3 regions of the Sedimenticola sp. genome follow, and region 3 is predicted to be linked to each of the others. Evidence: predicted binding sites of a transcription regulator. Region 3 holds the regulator's gene; each other region holds the start of a gene.
The links. The regulator FliA, encoded in region 3, starts transcription of late flagellar genes. The targets are predictions, from matches to a motif close to GCTAAAGTTNNNNNNNNNNCNGCCGATA.
Positions count from the first base shown of each region.

Region 1: a site for FliA is predicted at 2,743-2,770, ahead of ACQY5R_RS00810 (chemotaxis protein CheV). Genes of this name have one in related genera too.
Region 2: a site for FliA is predicted at 2,247-2,274, ahead of ACQY5R_RS06665 (methyl-accepting chemotaxis protein). Genes of this name have one in related genera too.

Region 1 covers NZ_JBNKFS010000001.1:158,678-162,890, forward strand. The annotation lists gene flgC (flagellar basal body rod protein FlgC) at 1-273, opposite strand, end outside; gene flgB (flagellar basal body rod protein FlgB) at 276-665, opposite strand; gene ACQY5R_RS00805 (CheR family methyltransferase) at 872-1,690, opposite strand; gene ACQY5R_RS00810 (chemotaxis protein CheV) at 1,763-2,707, opposite strand; gene flgA (flagellar basal body P-ring formation chaperone FlgA) at 2,905-3,630, shown strand; gene flgM (flagellar biosynthesis anti-sigma factor FlgM) at 3,765-4,097, shown strand; gene ACQY5R_RS00825 (flagella synthesis protein FlgN) at 4,101-4,213, shown strand, end outside.
Region 2 covers NZ_JBNKFS010000007.1:61,223-65,435, forward strand. The annotation lists gene ACQY5R_RS06650 (hypothetical protein) at 1-212, opposite strand, end outside; gene ACQY5R_RS06655 (Lrp/AsnC family transcriptional regulator) at 369-785, opposite strand; gene lysA (diaminopimelate decarboxylase) at 955-2,208, shown strand; gene ACQY5R_RS06665 (methyl-accepting chemotaxis protein) at 2,405-4,213, shown strand, end outside.
Region 3 covers NZ_JBNKFS010000001.1:24,565-28,777, forward strand. The annotation lists gene ACQY5R_RS00145 (chemotaxis protein CheA) at 1-985, opposite strand, end outside; gene ACQY5R_RS00150 (protein phosphatase CheZ) at 998-1,711, opposite strand; gene cheY (chemotaxis response regulator CheY) at 1,745-2,119, opposite strand; gene ACQY5R_RS00160 (RNA polymerase sigma factor FliA) at 2,176-2,916, opposite strand; gene ACQY5R_RS00165 (MinD/ParA family protein) at 2,913-3,752, opposite strand; gene flhF (flagellar biosynthesis protein FlhF) at 3,787-4,213, opposite strand, start outside.

The DNA.
Region 1 (4,213 bases), 130 kb from region 3:
CTCTTCGTTGGCTTTGGGGTGATTCGGGGCATACTCCATACTCAGAGGAGCCTGACTCTCGACTACCCCCTTGACCTGAACACCCACAGCCGGTGCATCCGGGTTAAGTTGGTTCAGCAGCGCACTGAATACCGGCTGTCGGGCTTTATAGGTCTCTTCGATACTGCTGCTCACGCTATCTGCATTCGCCATATTGCTGGCCACAGTATTCAGACGTAGCGATTGCGCACTCATGCCAGAGGCGGCGGTATCGAATATCTTGAACATTGACATGATTATTGCCCCACTATGGCTTTCTTAAGGGTTTGAATAGAGCCGCTGAGGAAACGCAGACTGGTCTGGTACTGAATGGCATTTTCCGCATACGCGGTATGTTCCAGCTGGCTATCGACGGTATTGCCATCCAGGCTTGGTTGGCTGGGTATGCGGTAGGCCATCTCACTGGGAGAGATGACACCATTGTCCAGTGGAATATGGTTTTGGTGGGTCGTCCGCAGCGTGACAGATTGCGGCATCTCCTGGCGCAGTATTTCGCGAAAGTCAAAATCCCTCGCCTTATACCCCGGCGTATCCGCATTGGCGATATTACTGGCCAGTACCTCGGCACGCTTGGCATGTAGCTGCAAGGACTGGGCGTGAATTCCAAGTATTTTATCAAAGCTCATCGGTCTGCTTCCTGGTTCTTTATGCAAGGCAACAAGCAGACAACATGCCAAAACTCTATCTATTTGATTTTATTTGGATTTAACCGACATGAACTACGAAAAAAAAAAGAAGCGGCAAGCCCAGGCCGCCCTAGCGGCAAACGCTAACCGGAATCACAAAGTCGGGACACGATTGGCACCTCACGCGGCGCCCAGGGAGGGGAGGATTATTTCAAGCGGTAGGCGATGCCACCCATTTTACTGACCATTTCAAAACGGTCGGTATGGGCGGAGAGAGACTCGGTCGAACCCAAAAACAGATAGCCTCCGGGATTCAGGGAGCGGGCCATTCGGTTGATAATGTCGCGCTTCTGATCGCTGGAGAAATAGATCAACACGTTGCGGCAGAAAATCACGTCAAACCGCCCCATCAATTCATAGCCTTTGGTCAGGTTCAGCTCTCGAAAACTGACGCGTTGCCTGATCTCTGGCCTGACTTCCAGACAATCACCATTGGCCTTAAAATAGCGATTTTGTTGCTCCAGGCTTAAACCGCGGGACGATGAGAGCCCACAATAGATCCCCTTTTTTGCTTCTGCCAAAACAGTTGAAGAGATATCGGTGGCAATTACCTCAACACCACCAGAGAGCGCCCCGGGGTTCGCCCGTTGGTAGTCCTGTACCACCATACTTAGATTGTAGGGTTCCTGGCCATAAGAACAGGCGGCGGACCAGATCCGCATCGACCGACCCGAACGGGCCTTTATCTCCGGACAGATCAGATCCTGAAGCAAGCGAAAGTGGGACATATCACGAAACCAGAAGGTCTCGTTGGTGGTCATGGCGTCGATGATGCTGGTTCTGAGTCGCTGATTTCTGCCGCTGTTGAGTTGCCCCAGCAAATCCCCAACCGTAGCGATGCCATACTCACGCATCAGCCCGCCGAGACGGCTTGATACCAGGTACTCCTTCCCGGCACCCAAAACTATCCCGCAGGCATCTTCAAGAAACTTTTGAAACGCCTCGTAATCACCGTGTGACAGCATATTCCGGCCCGCTCGGCACTGAAGAATGGTTGTCCATTCTCGTTAATTGTTATTCAACCTTAATTTAAGTTATCAGGAGGAGAGCGCCTGAACTTCCAGCTTGTGCTGTTTAAGACGAGTTTGTACCACCCGGGCCAGCTCGTCCGGCTCAAATTTAGCTAAAAATGCATTAGCCCCCACCTTTTCGATCATGCTCTGATTGAACACCCCGCTTAACGAAGTATGGAGGATAACATGTAAATTGGCGAGTTCAGGATCCTTCCTTATTTCAGTAGTAAGGGTGTAACCATCCATCACCGGCATCTCCACATCGGAAATCACCAATGACAAAAAATTGGAAACCTTGCGTCCTTCATTGACCCAGGACTTCAATTGGTCCAGTGCTTGCTGTCCGTCGTTACAGACCGTGGTCATCACACCCAGTTTATCCAATACCCGTTTGACCTGATTTCTTGCCACGGAAGAGTCATCAGCGATCAAGACATGTTGCGTCTCATCGATGGCCTCCTCTTCGATGACGCCTTCCGAGACATCCTCCGGCACTGTAACAATCTCGCTAAGTACCTTCTCTACATCGATAATTTCCACCAGTTCATCGTCGACGCGGGTTACGGCCGTCATATAACTGCCCTTTGCCGCACCCTTCGGTGGAGGCAGAATATCGCCCCAATTCATATTAACGATCCGATCCACGGAGCCGACCAGAAATCCCTGCACCCGACGGTTATATTCGGTGATGATGACAAACCGGCCTTCGATATTTGCCAGAGGAGGCCCGCCAATCGCCTGGGAGAGATCCATCACCGTGATGGTTTTGCCGCGCATATTGGCGATTCCCCTGACAACCGGGTGGGAGCCCGGGAGTTGGGTCAGTGGCGGACACTGAATCACCTCTTGTACCTTAAACACGTTAATACCGAACCGTTGCCGGCCAGCCAGCCGGAACAGCAACAGTTCCAGTCGATTTCTACCCGCCAGTTTGGTTCGTTGATCAACACCGTCAAGGATACCGGCCATGTCTCACTCTCCGTTGTACGCTCTCTGTCAGATGTTAGCGACCCGGATACCCATTGCTTTAGAACAAGCCGCTGGTGGACGACCAGGACCTACCAATCGACCCTAACGCTCCTGCTATCAATATATATCAGGCATGGGATTTGCATATTTATCAAGGGCGGCAACTGATGGTAGCACATGAACCCATAGGTGAAATGATGTACAGAATAATCCTCTTCTCATGCATACGGTATTGCTGGCCGATCCTGCTTCTCGCCTGGCCCCTCTCGGCGAGACCGGATACTGACGCCCCAGTACAATCCCACGAAAGCATCCAGGCAGCAGCTGAACAGCACGTCTTGGATGACTTGGACCAGGCAGAGCAAGAGATCAGCGTCACCGCAGGGCGACTGGACAGTCGACTACGCCTGTCGGCCTGCAGCCAGCCTTTGGATACATTCTCCCCCTATGGGCGTAAAAGCGCGTCCCGTATTACGGTCGGCGTTCGCTGTAACGATACCGATGGCTGGAGCCTTTTTGTCCCGGTAACACTCTCTTTAGTAAAGGGGATTGTCGTCGCTGATCGAGAACTGCCCCGAGGCACCATCATCACTGAGGCAGATATCAAGATCGAGAAGCGCGACGTTGCCCGTTTGCACCGTGGTTATCTCGAACAGCCGAATCAAGCCATCGGAAAAAAACTGAAGCGGCGCATTCACGCCGATGCCATCCTGACACCGGGACAGATCGTGATCCAGCATGCCGTCAAGAAAGGCATGCAAGTGGTGATCGTCGCCCAAATTGGCCCGTTACAGGTCCGTATGAATGGTAAGGCGCTTTCAAACGGCGCAATCGGCGAACGGATAAAGGTTGAAAACAACAGTTCCAACAGACGTATCGAGGCCACGGTTATCTCCGCCGGCGTCGTGAAAGCCACGACCTAGTACTCGCCAACCCTGGCAGGCGTGGAATGTGAACTGAGCTGGATTTTGATCATCAAACTGACTGGAAACCGACTAAAGCTTATACCCCTATTGCCGATATGCTTATGGGAACTTTTTTCGAGGTGGTTAACAGCATGAAAATCAAAGGTTTGTCCGGACATCCTATTAGTACCGGCGATACCAGCCAGAGCAAGGCGACTGAGAAGTCACAAACAGCGACAACGGACGCCGCATCAACCGGCAAAGCATCTGCCGGCAGTGGCGATACCGTCAGCTTGACCATATCTGCCACTCGCCTGCAGGAGCTTGAAGCGCAAATTGCCAACTTGCCGATCGCTGATGCGCAACACGTATCCGATGTACAACGCTCTCTGGCTACCGGTACCTTTGCATTTGAACCGGAAGATGCCGCAGAGAATCTTTTAGCCCAGGAACGTGATTTTTCCCAGATAGACAAAAAGGAGTAATCCATGACCCTCTCTGCCGAACTGCAGAACCCACTCAGCCAAATCCTTTCCTCCGAGTTGGACTGCGCCCGATCGTTAATGGAGATCCTTCAGCGCGAACATAAGGCCCTCAAATC
Region 2 (4,213 bases), on a different contig from region 3:
CCCTCTGAGGAGCGGGAGGGACCATAAACCAGCGCGGGATAGCGCTGCTCCTGCAGATTAGCCTGTTCCAGGGCGTCGCCATGAGAAGCCACGATCTCGACGCAGTTTTCTGGAAACCGAGCACGCTTTTTCCCGGGTACGTAAACGACCGCATAGTGTTTTTCAACTACCGAACTTTCCGGGTCGGCACCGTGGGTCCTGGGGAAATCCATAGCATGGCCGTATTGATTAGTGACCGCTCCAGCTTAACCCGGGCGGTTATCGATGAACAATCAGCGCTACTAATCCCCGGATAGGGATGATGGATCGTTGTTGTCGGGTCGGCGCGCCAGTATGCTGAGGAACAGTCCCCCTGGTATTGACGCATTTCAGGTGACGGATTGCAGCACCGGGCAGGTGAGTAACCGTTTCAGGTCGGGTAACTGTTCCAGTTGCCGGCGGATCTGATTGATGCGTTCCATGGAATCGGTTTCGGCAAACAGAATCAGGTCCACTTCGCCGCTCAAGGCGTGGCCGAAATGGAGTTCCGGAATCGCTTGGAGGGTAGGCAATAGCTTATCCAGTTTGAAGGGGGAAAAGCTGAGCTGGAAATACGCCTGTACCGCGCGTTGGCCCGCCTCACCTAACTGCAGTGTGTAACCCCGGATAATGCCGCGTTCTTCAAGCCGCTGTATGCGCTCAGCCACGGCACTGCGGGAGAGGCCAATGTCACGCCCGATGGCGGCCAGTGATTCCCGGGCATTCCGTTTCAGTCGAGTGATGATTTGTTGATCGAATTTATCCACCCCCGGATTATCACGACTTTTCGGCTTCTCCGTCCAGTACTCCCTTAAACCGTTAATTCCACGGTTTAAAGCGACGAATCACAGGCCAAAACCCGCTATTTACGGCTGCCGCCAGGGTGTGGAGACCAGTAGTATCGACACAACTTTTCAATCTTTCAGGAGTAAGTCGATGCACAACGAAAACAGCCTCTACTATCGCGATGGGCAGCTCTTTATGGATGGCGTATCTCTGAATGCTATCGCCGAACGGGTGGAAACCCCTTTTTATTGCTATTCGTCCGCGGCGATTACCGCACAAATTGCGGATTGCCAATCTGCCTTTCAGAAGCTGGGTGCTTCCATCCACTATGCGGTAAAAGCCAACAGTAACTTGTCCGTGCTGCGCTTAATGGCCGATGCGGGTCTTGGTGCGGATATCGTTTCAGTCGGGGAGTTGCAGCGGGCGCTGGCGGCGGGAATACAACCATCCCGCATTATCTTTTCCGGCGTGGGGAAGCGGCGGTCCGAGCTGCTGGCGGCATTGCAGGCCGGTATTTTTCAGTTCAATGTGGAATCACTTCCGGAATTGCAACAATTGGCCGATCTTTGTCGGCAACAGGGTTGTACTGCAGGTGTTTCAGTCCGGGTCAACCCAGAAGTGGATGCCGCCACTCATCGGCATATCACCACGGCGATCAAGGGGAGCAAATTCGGTGTTCCGCTGGAGCAGCTTGAGACGGCACTGGATCTGATTGTCCAGAGTGAAGCCCTGGCTCTACACGGTCTGGCCATCCATCTCGGCTCGCAGATCGTGGATGTGGCGCCATATCGAAAAGCTTGTCGCCGACTACGAAATCTGCTGAACGATTTACGGCAGAAAGGCTATGTTATTACCCATCTGGACCTGGGGGGCGGATTTGGCATTGATTATGGCGAGGGTCGTTATCTGGACTATCATCGGGTTGCCGACACCTTCCACCAGGAACTGCAGGAGTTGAATGTCAAGATCGCGATCGAGCCGGGGCGTTCCCTGGTGGGGGGCGCGGGGGTGCTGGTGAGTGAAGTGGTCTATCGCAAAGAGGTCGAGCCGTTACCGTTGTTGATACTGGATGCCGGTATGAACGATCTGATACGTCCCGCCCTGTACCAAGCCGAGCATCGAGTGATGCCGCTTGTGGAAAGCGGCAGACCAGTGGAAACCTGTGGCGTAGTGGGTCCGATCTGTGAAACGAGCGACCGGTTTCTGCAGCGGACAGATTTACCGGCCATCCAAGCCGGTGAACGGGTGGCACTGCTACAGGTTGGCGCGTATGGGGCGGTGATGGCATCCGCCTACAATAGCCGGGATATGATTCCGGAGGTGATGGTGAGCCAGAACCGGTATCGCTTGATCAGGCGACGTATTCCACAAAGTGATCTGATGGCTTATGAAATGGATGGGTAAACAGGCGGTTTCTGATCTTTGTCATATTGCCTATTACTACTAAAGGATTGGGGCGTTTTGTCGATACATCAGACAACGCCTTTGTTGCCATTACATAGAGCAATTCCGAAGTAATTTCCGCAACACCAGTATGGGTTTTTGGTTATGCCGCCCGGGCGGTAGAAATGGAAATTTACAAATAGTCAGGGGTCTACTCATGCGCGAATCCATAACCGGCATTATCCGCTGGATGCTATCCAGGATAGGTATCCGCTCGATCAACAGTCAGTTTCTGTTCTCTTACGTGCTGATTTTTCTCTGTGCCCTGGTCTCTGTGATCACCATTTATCTGAGCTTGGGTGTCAACTCCAACTCGATCGATGTAGCCGGAAGACAACGCATGCTCAGTCAGCGATTGGCGAAAGAGGCGATGTTGGTGGCGCAACAGGCGGAAAGCCGTGAGGTGATGGATAAGACCATCAAGCTGTTTGAGTCATCGCACCGGGCACTGTTCGAGGGCGATGCGGCACAAAATATTTTACCGGTAAAGGATCCGCTAATCCTCAAACAGCTCAAGTCGGTTGAACAACTCTGGAGTGGTTACAAGCAAGTGATCACCCAGTACGCGGCCAGTCCGGACAAGACCGGTCTGGCGGCGATCCAGAAGCAGTCTGTCCAGGTTCTGAAGGAGATGAACAAAGCCGTTGGTATGATGGCAACGGCGGCCAACGAATCGGTGGCGCTGCAGCAGACGATCGCCTTTGTCATGACCTCTATCATCCTATTGCTGGTGATTCTGGGGCGGGTATTTGGCATGACGGTGCTAATGAAGGAGATTGATCAATTGCGTACCCACTTGGGTGAAGTCAGTAAAGGTGATTTCTCCAAACCGATTGAATGCCTGGATAAAGAGAACGAGATCGGACAAGCCTACAGCGCCTACAACAATATGCTGCAGCAGGTGGGCAAGATGATCAAAGGTGTGAGTCAGGTTACCGATCAGGTCAGTTCCGCCACCGCTCAGGCAACCGAGACGCTTGACCAGACCGACCGGGGTGTGATTCAGCAGCAGCAGGAGATTACCCAGGTAGCCACCGCCATCAACGAGATCAGCGTTACTGTACAAGAGGTGGCTCGTAATACCAGCCAAGCAGCGGAAGCCGCCTCACAAGCCGATCAAGAGGCGCGAACCGGCCAGACTATCGTCAACCATACCCGCACCGGTATTCAAAACATGGCCAAACAGGTGGAAGAGGCCTCATCCACTATCAACGTGCTGGAAAGCGATACCCAGGAGGTGGGCCAGGTTCTGGAGGTGATCACCAGTATTGCCGAGCAGACCAACCTGTTGGCATTGAATGCCGCCATTGAGGCGGCCCGTGCCGGCGATCAGGGGCGCGGTTTTGCGGTGGTGGCCGATGAGGTGCGTACCCTGGCGCAGCGTACCCAGGAGTCTACCGGTAAAATACGTGACATTATCGAGCGGTTACAGAATCAGGCGGCCGCTTCCGTCAAGGCGATCGGCAAGAGCCGCGAGATTGCCCAACAAAGCGTAGAGCAGACCGAGGAGGCGGGTGTCGCGCTGGAAAAGATTGTCGATATGGTCACCACGATCCGTGATATGAGCACGCAGATTGCCACGGCCATCGAGGAGCAGAGTCACGTAACCGCCGAGGTGGATCGCTCCATCGTCAGTATCGCCGAGGTGGCGGAAAACACACGTCGGGCTGCCCGACAAACCGTCGATTCCAATGCCCGCATCAGTGAAGAGATTCAGCAATTGAATCAGGTTATGTCACGGTTCCATACCAAAGCCGGTTTGGATCTTTCCGTGGCCAAGGCCGCACATCTGGCCTGGAAAGGGCGTCTACGGGCCTATCTTGATGGAGAAGGTATGCTGACAAAACAAGAGGCGGTTTCACATCATGATTGCATCTTTGGAAAGTGGTATTACACCGAAGGTTTGAAAAACTATGGCCAATTACCGGTCATGAAGCAGATTGAAGCTCCCCACCAGGAGCTACAC
Region 3 (4,213 bases):
CAGATCGCTGTATAGTCGGCTTCGGCTTTTCCGACGGTTTTGAGGCCGGTTTAGCTGGCTTGGCGGCAGCACTTGACTTGGCGCTCGGAGCTTCCGCCACGCCATTGATCGCGCCGAACTGACCCTTGCCATGCAATTCATCGAGCAGGGCGTCGAACTCTTCTTCCGTTATCTCATCGGAGTCTGCCGTCGCGGCAGCGGCGACCTGGGGGACAGGCGATTTGGCCCTGGCGGCGGCCGCCTTCTCTTCAGCCGCCGTCGGCACCCCCTTAAACTGCCCCTTTCCATGCAATTGATCCAGGAGGTTTTCAAACTCTTCCTCAGTGATGTCATCACCGCCAGCGGGAGCCGCCTCAGTTACCGGCTCCGCTTTCACCGGGTCGGCTTGAGCGGGAACGCCGCCGTGCTTGCCGGTTCCGTGAAGCTGGTCCAGCAGCTTTTCAAACTCCTCTTCGGTAATATCATCGCCGCCAAGCGCCGGGTCGACAGGCGATCCTGCTGCCTCAACCACCTGGGCAGGTTCGGGGTCTGATTCGGGTTCGGGCTCAGATTCGGCTGCGGATGTAACAGTAGGAACCTCATCCGCTACTTCACTTTCAGGAACAGCCAATTGGTGGAGCGTTTCAATCAATACCGGGTCAGCGTCATCCGGCTCTTCACCCGATTGCACCTTGGCAAACATCTCATTAACAACGTCGAGCACCTGGAGCACGGCGTCCATCAGGACCGCATCTACCCGACGCTGCCCCTGGCGCAAAAGATTAAATACGTCCTCTGCGCGGTGGCAAACCGTTACCAGCGGGTCAATACTCAGAAAACCTGCGCCGCCCTTGATGGTATGGAAGCCACGAAAAACCGCATTCAAGAGATCATAATCGTCGGGGCGTTGTTCTAGATCCACCAACTGTTCATTCAGTTGCTCAAGGATTTCCCCGGCCTCAACCAGGAAGTCCTGCAGGATCTCGTCATCCATATCAATGGCCATGCTTCGACACCTCTAAAAGCCCAAACTGGATAGCAGGTCATCCACATCATCCTGTCCATTGACCGTATTGCCCTGATCAATGCCGGGAATAACGGGTCCTTCCAGTTTCTTTGCATCTTTTTGTTTTTCTGGCAATTTTGAGCCGGATATCCGAACCAGCTGTACCAGCTTGTCTTCAACATCGTGTACCAGGGTGATCACTTGCCGGATAATTTGTCCGGTCAGGTCCTGGAAGTCCTGAGCCATCAACACATCGGTCAAATGACTATGCAACTGCTTCGACCTTTCCGTTGTCAAGGTCAGAAAACTACCCAAATCCTTACTCAACTCCCGAAAATCATCGACCGACAGCTCCCGATTGCAGAAGCGTTCCCATTGCGCTGAAATTGCCAGTGCCTTTTTGCCCAGGTCATCCGCCAGCGGTAACCCTGCTTCTACGGCTCCCAAGGTTTTATTGGCGGATTTTTCAGTCATGCTGATTACGTAGGTCAATCGTTCACTGGCATCCGGAATATCTATTTGTGCCATCTCATTGATGCGGGGATCCAACAGAAACTCATTGATCGCCTCATGCAGCTCCCGTGTGAGCCGCCCTACCTCAACAAACAGTTTGCTCTCAACACCTTCCGAGAGCATGGCGCTAATATGCGTCGCCTCTTCCTCGTTGCCTGCCTCAAGCTGTTCAACCAGTTGTCTTGCCAGCATCAGACGTTCATCACTATCCATACAGTTCTCCAGACGGATTTGTCATGCTGACGCTTAGCTGCCTACACGTTCAAAAATCTTGCTTATCTTCTCTTCCAGAGTTACGGCGGTGAACGGTTTCACCACATATCCATTGACACCTGCCTGTGCCGCCTCAATGATCTGTTCGCGCTTTGACTCAGCCGTTACCATCAACACCGGCAATTTCACCAGATTCGGATCCGCACGCACCGCCTTCAGCAGATCAATACCGGTCATACCCGGCATATTCCAGTCCGTTACCAGGAAATCAAAGTTACCTGACTGCAACATGGGCAAAGCGGTATTACCATCGTCTGCTTCCTGAGTGTTGGTAAACCCCAGGTCCCGAAGCAGATTCTTAATAATCCGTCGCATTGTGGAAAAATCGTCCACAATGAGAATCTTCATGTTTTTATTCAAGGCAACCTCCAAACTCGATGCCGTTATGCGTTTTCATAAACCGATCAGAACTCATCTGTATCGGATAACCAATCTGCCAGGCGGGCGCGTAGTCGCAACGTCGCCTGGCTATGTATCTGGCACACCCTGGACTCACTGACGCCAAGAACCTGGCCAATCTCTCTCAAGTTCATCTCTTCGTCGTAATAGAGTGCGATAACCAATCTCTCTCTTTCCGGCAAACCGGCGATAGCCTCTGCCAGGGCCTTCTTAAAGGCGTCTTTCTGCATGCCGTCAAACAGCCCCGCCGACTCGCTGTCGTTGCCGTCGTAGGGGAGCTCGCCCACCGCCTGCAGCTCTTCAATACTAAAGATCCGGCAGCCCGCCGCATCCTGCAGAATGCGATGATACTGAACTAAATTCATATCCAGTATCTCTGCCACTTCTACATCCCGTGCATCCCGCCCCTGTTCATTCTCTATGGATCGCATGGCATCCGCGACCATTCTGGCTTTCCGATGTACTGACCGGGGAGTCCAATCGCTACGCCGAATCTCATCCAGCATGGCTCCCCGTATGCGAATCCCTGCATAAGTTTCGAAGCTGGCCCCCTGGCTGGGATCGTAATTTCTGCTTGCCTCAAGCAAACCGATCATCCCTGCCTGTATCAGATCATCCGCCTGAACATTGGGTGGCAGACGGTTCATCAGATGATAAGCAATACGCTTGACCAGTGGCGCATGCCGGTTCACCAAGGTGTCGGCATCCATCTCCTGAATCGCGGTATAGCTCGCTAATCCGTTCACCGGCCTATCTCCCCGCTCTGACTTGTGTATTGAATCAGCCGTTCCACGAAGAACTGCAGGTGCCCGCTAGCACCGTCCGGTACAGGCCAGTTATCGGCCTTTTGCGCCAGATTCTTGAATATTTTTGCGATATGGCTACGCGGGTTGGCTTGAACCACGGGTTTTTGTGATTTCACGGCCTTTCTGAGATTTTCGTCGTAAGGAATGCTGCCCATGTAGGTAAGCATAACATCCAGGTACTGGTCTGTGACACGGCACATCTTGTTATAAAGATTGCGCCCCTCTTCAGCCGTGCGGGTCATGTTCGCCAGAATACGGAACCGATCCAGCCCATACTCCCTGTTGAGCAGCTTGATCATGGCGTAAGCATCCGTGATTGATGCCGGTTCATCGCAAACCACCACGATTAACTCCTGCGCCGCTCGACTAAAGCTGACCACAGTATCGGAGATACCCGCCGCCGTGTCGATAATCAACACATCCAGATCGCCGCCCACATCACTGAAGGCGCGGATCAGACCGGCATGCTCAGCGGCACTCAATTCGGCCATCTGCTGCACACCCGATGCCCCGGGCACCACCCGAATGCCGGCCGGCCCCTGCAATACGACCTCTTCCAGAGAGCGTTCACCACTTAACACATGGGACAGGTCGTACTGCGGATGCAGACCCAATACCACATCGATATTGGCGAGCCCAAGGTCGGCATCGAGCAACATCACTCGACGCCCCATCTCCGCCATGGCAACGGCCAGGTTTACCGAAATATTGGTCTTACCGACTCCGCCTTTACCTCCCGTGACCGCGATTACCCGTACCGGTGTAGGCTGTACCATGCGTCTTAATCCTGCTGCTTGATCAGTTATTGGGTCAACCATGAGCATTTGCTCTCGCACCTCCGAGCGCCAGGGCCAGGTATTCGTCGGAATACTCCGCGCCCCCATTGCTACATGCCACGGCCTTGCTGACCAGCGTATGCGAACGAGCCAAATGGAGGTCTTCGGGTACCTTCTGACCGTCAGCAAAAAAGGCCAAGGGTAGCGCCTTGTGTATCAACGCTGAAAGCGCACCACCCAGTGAACCGGCCTCATCCACTTTCGTCAAAATACAGGCCTCGGGTTTGGCCGCACCAAACGCGCTGATCGCCTGTTCCATGGAGGAGTAATCGGTGGCGGCAGAGAGGGTCAGGAAGCTGCGCACACCCTGACCGGCCACATCCAGCAGTGCCAGCTGTTCACTCAGCCTGACGTCACGCTGGCTCATACCGGCCGTATCGATCAATATCAACCGTTTACCG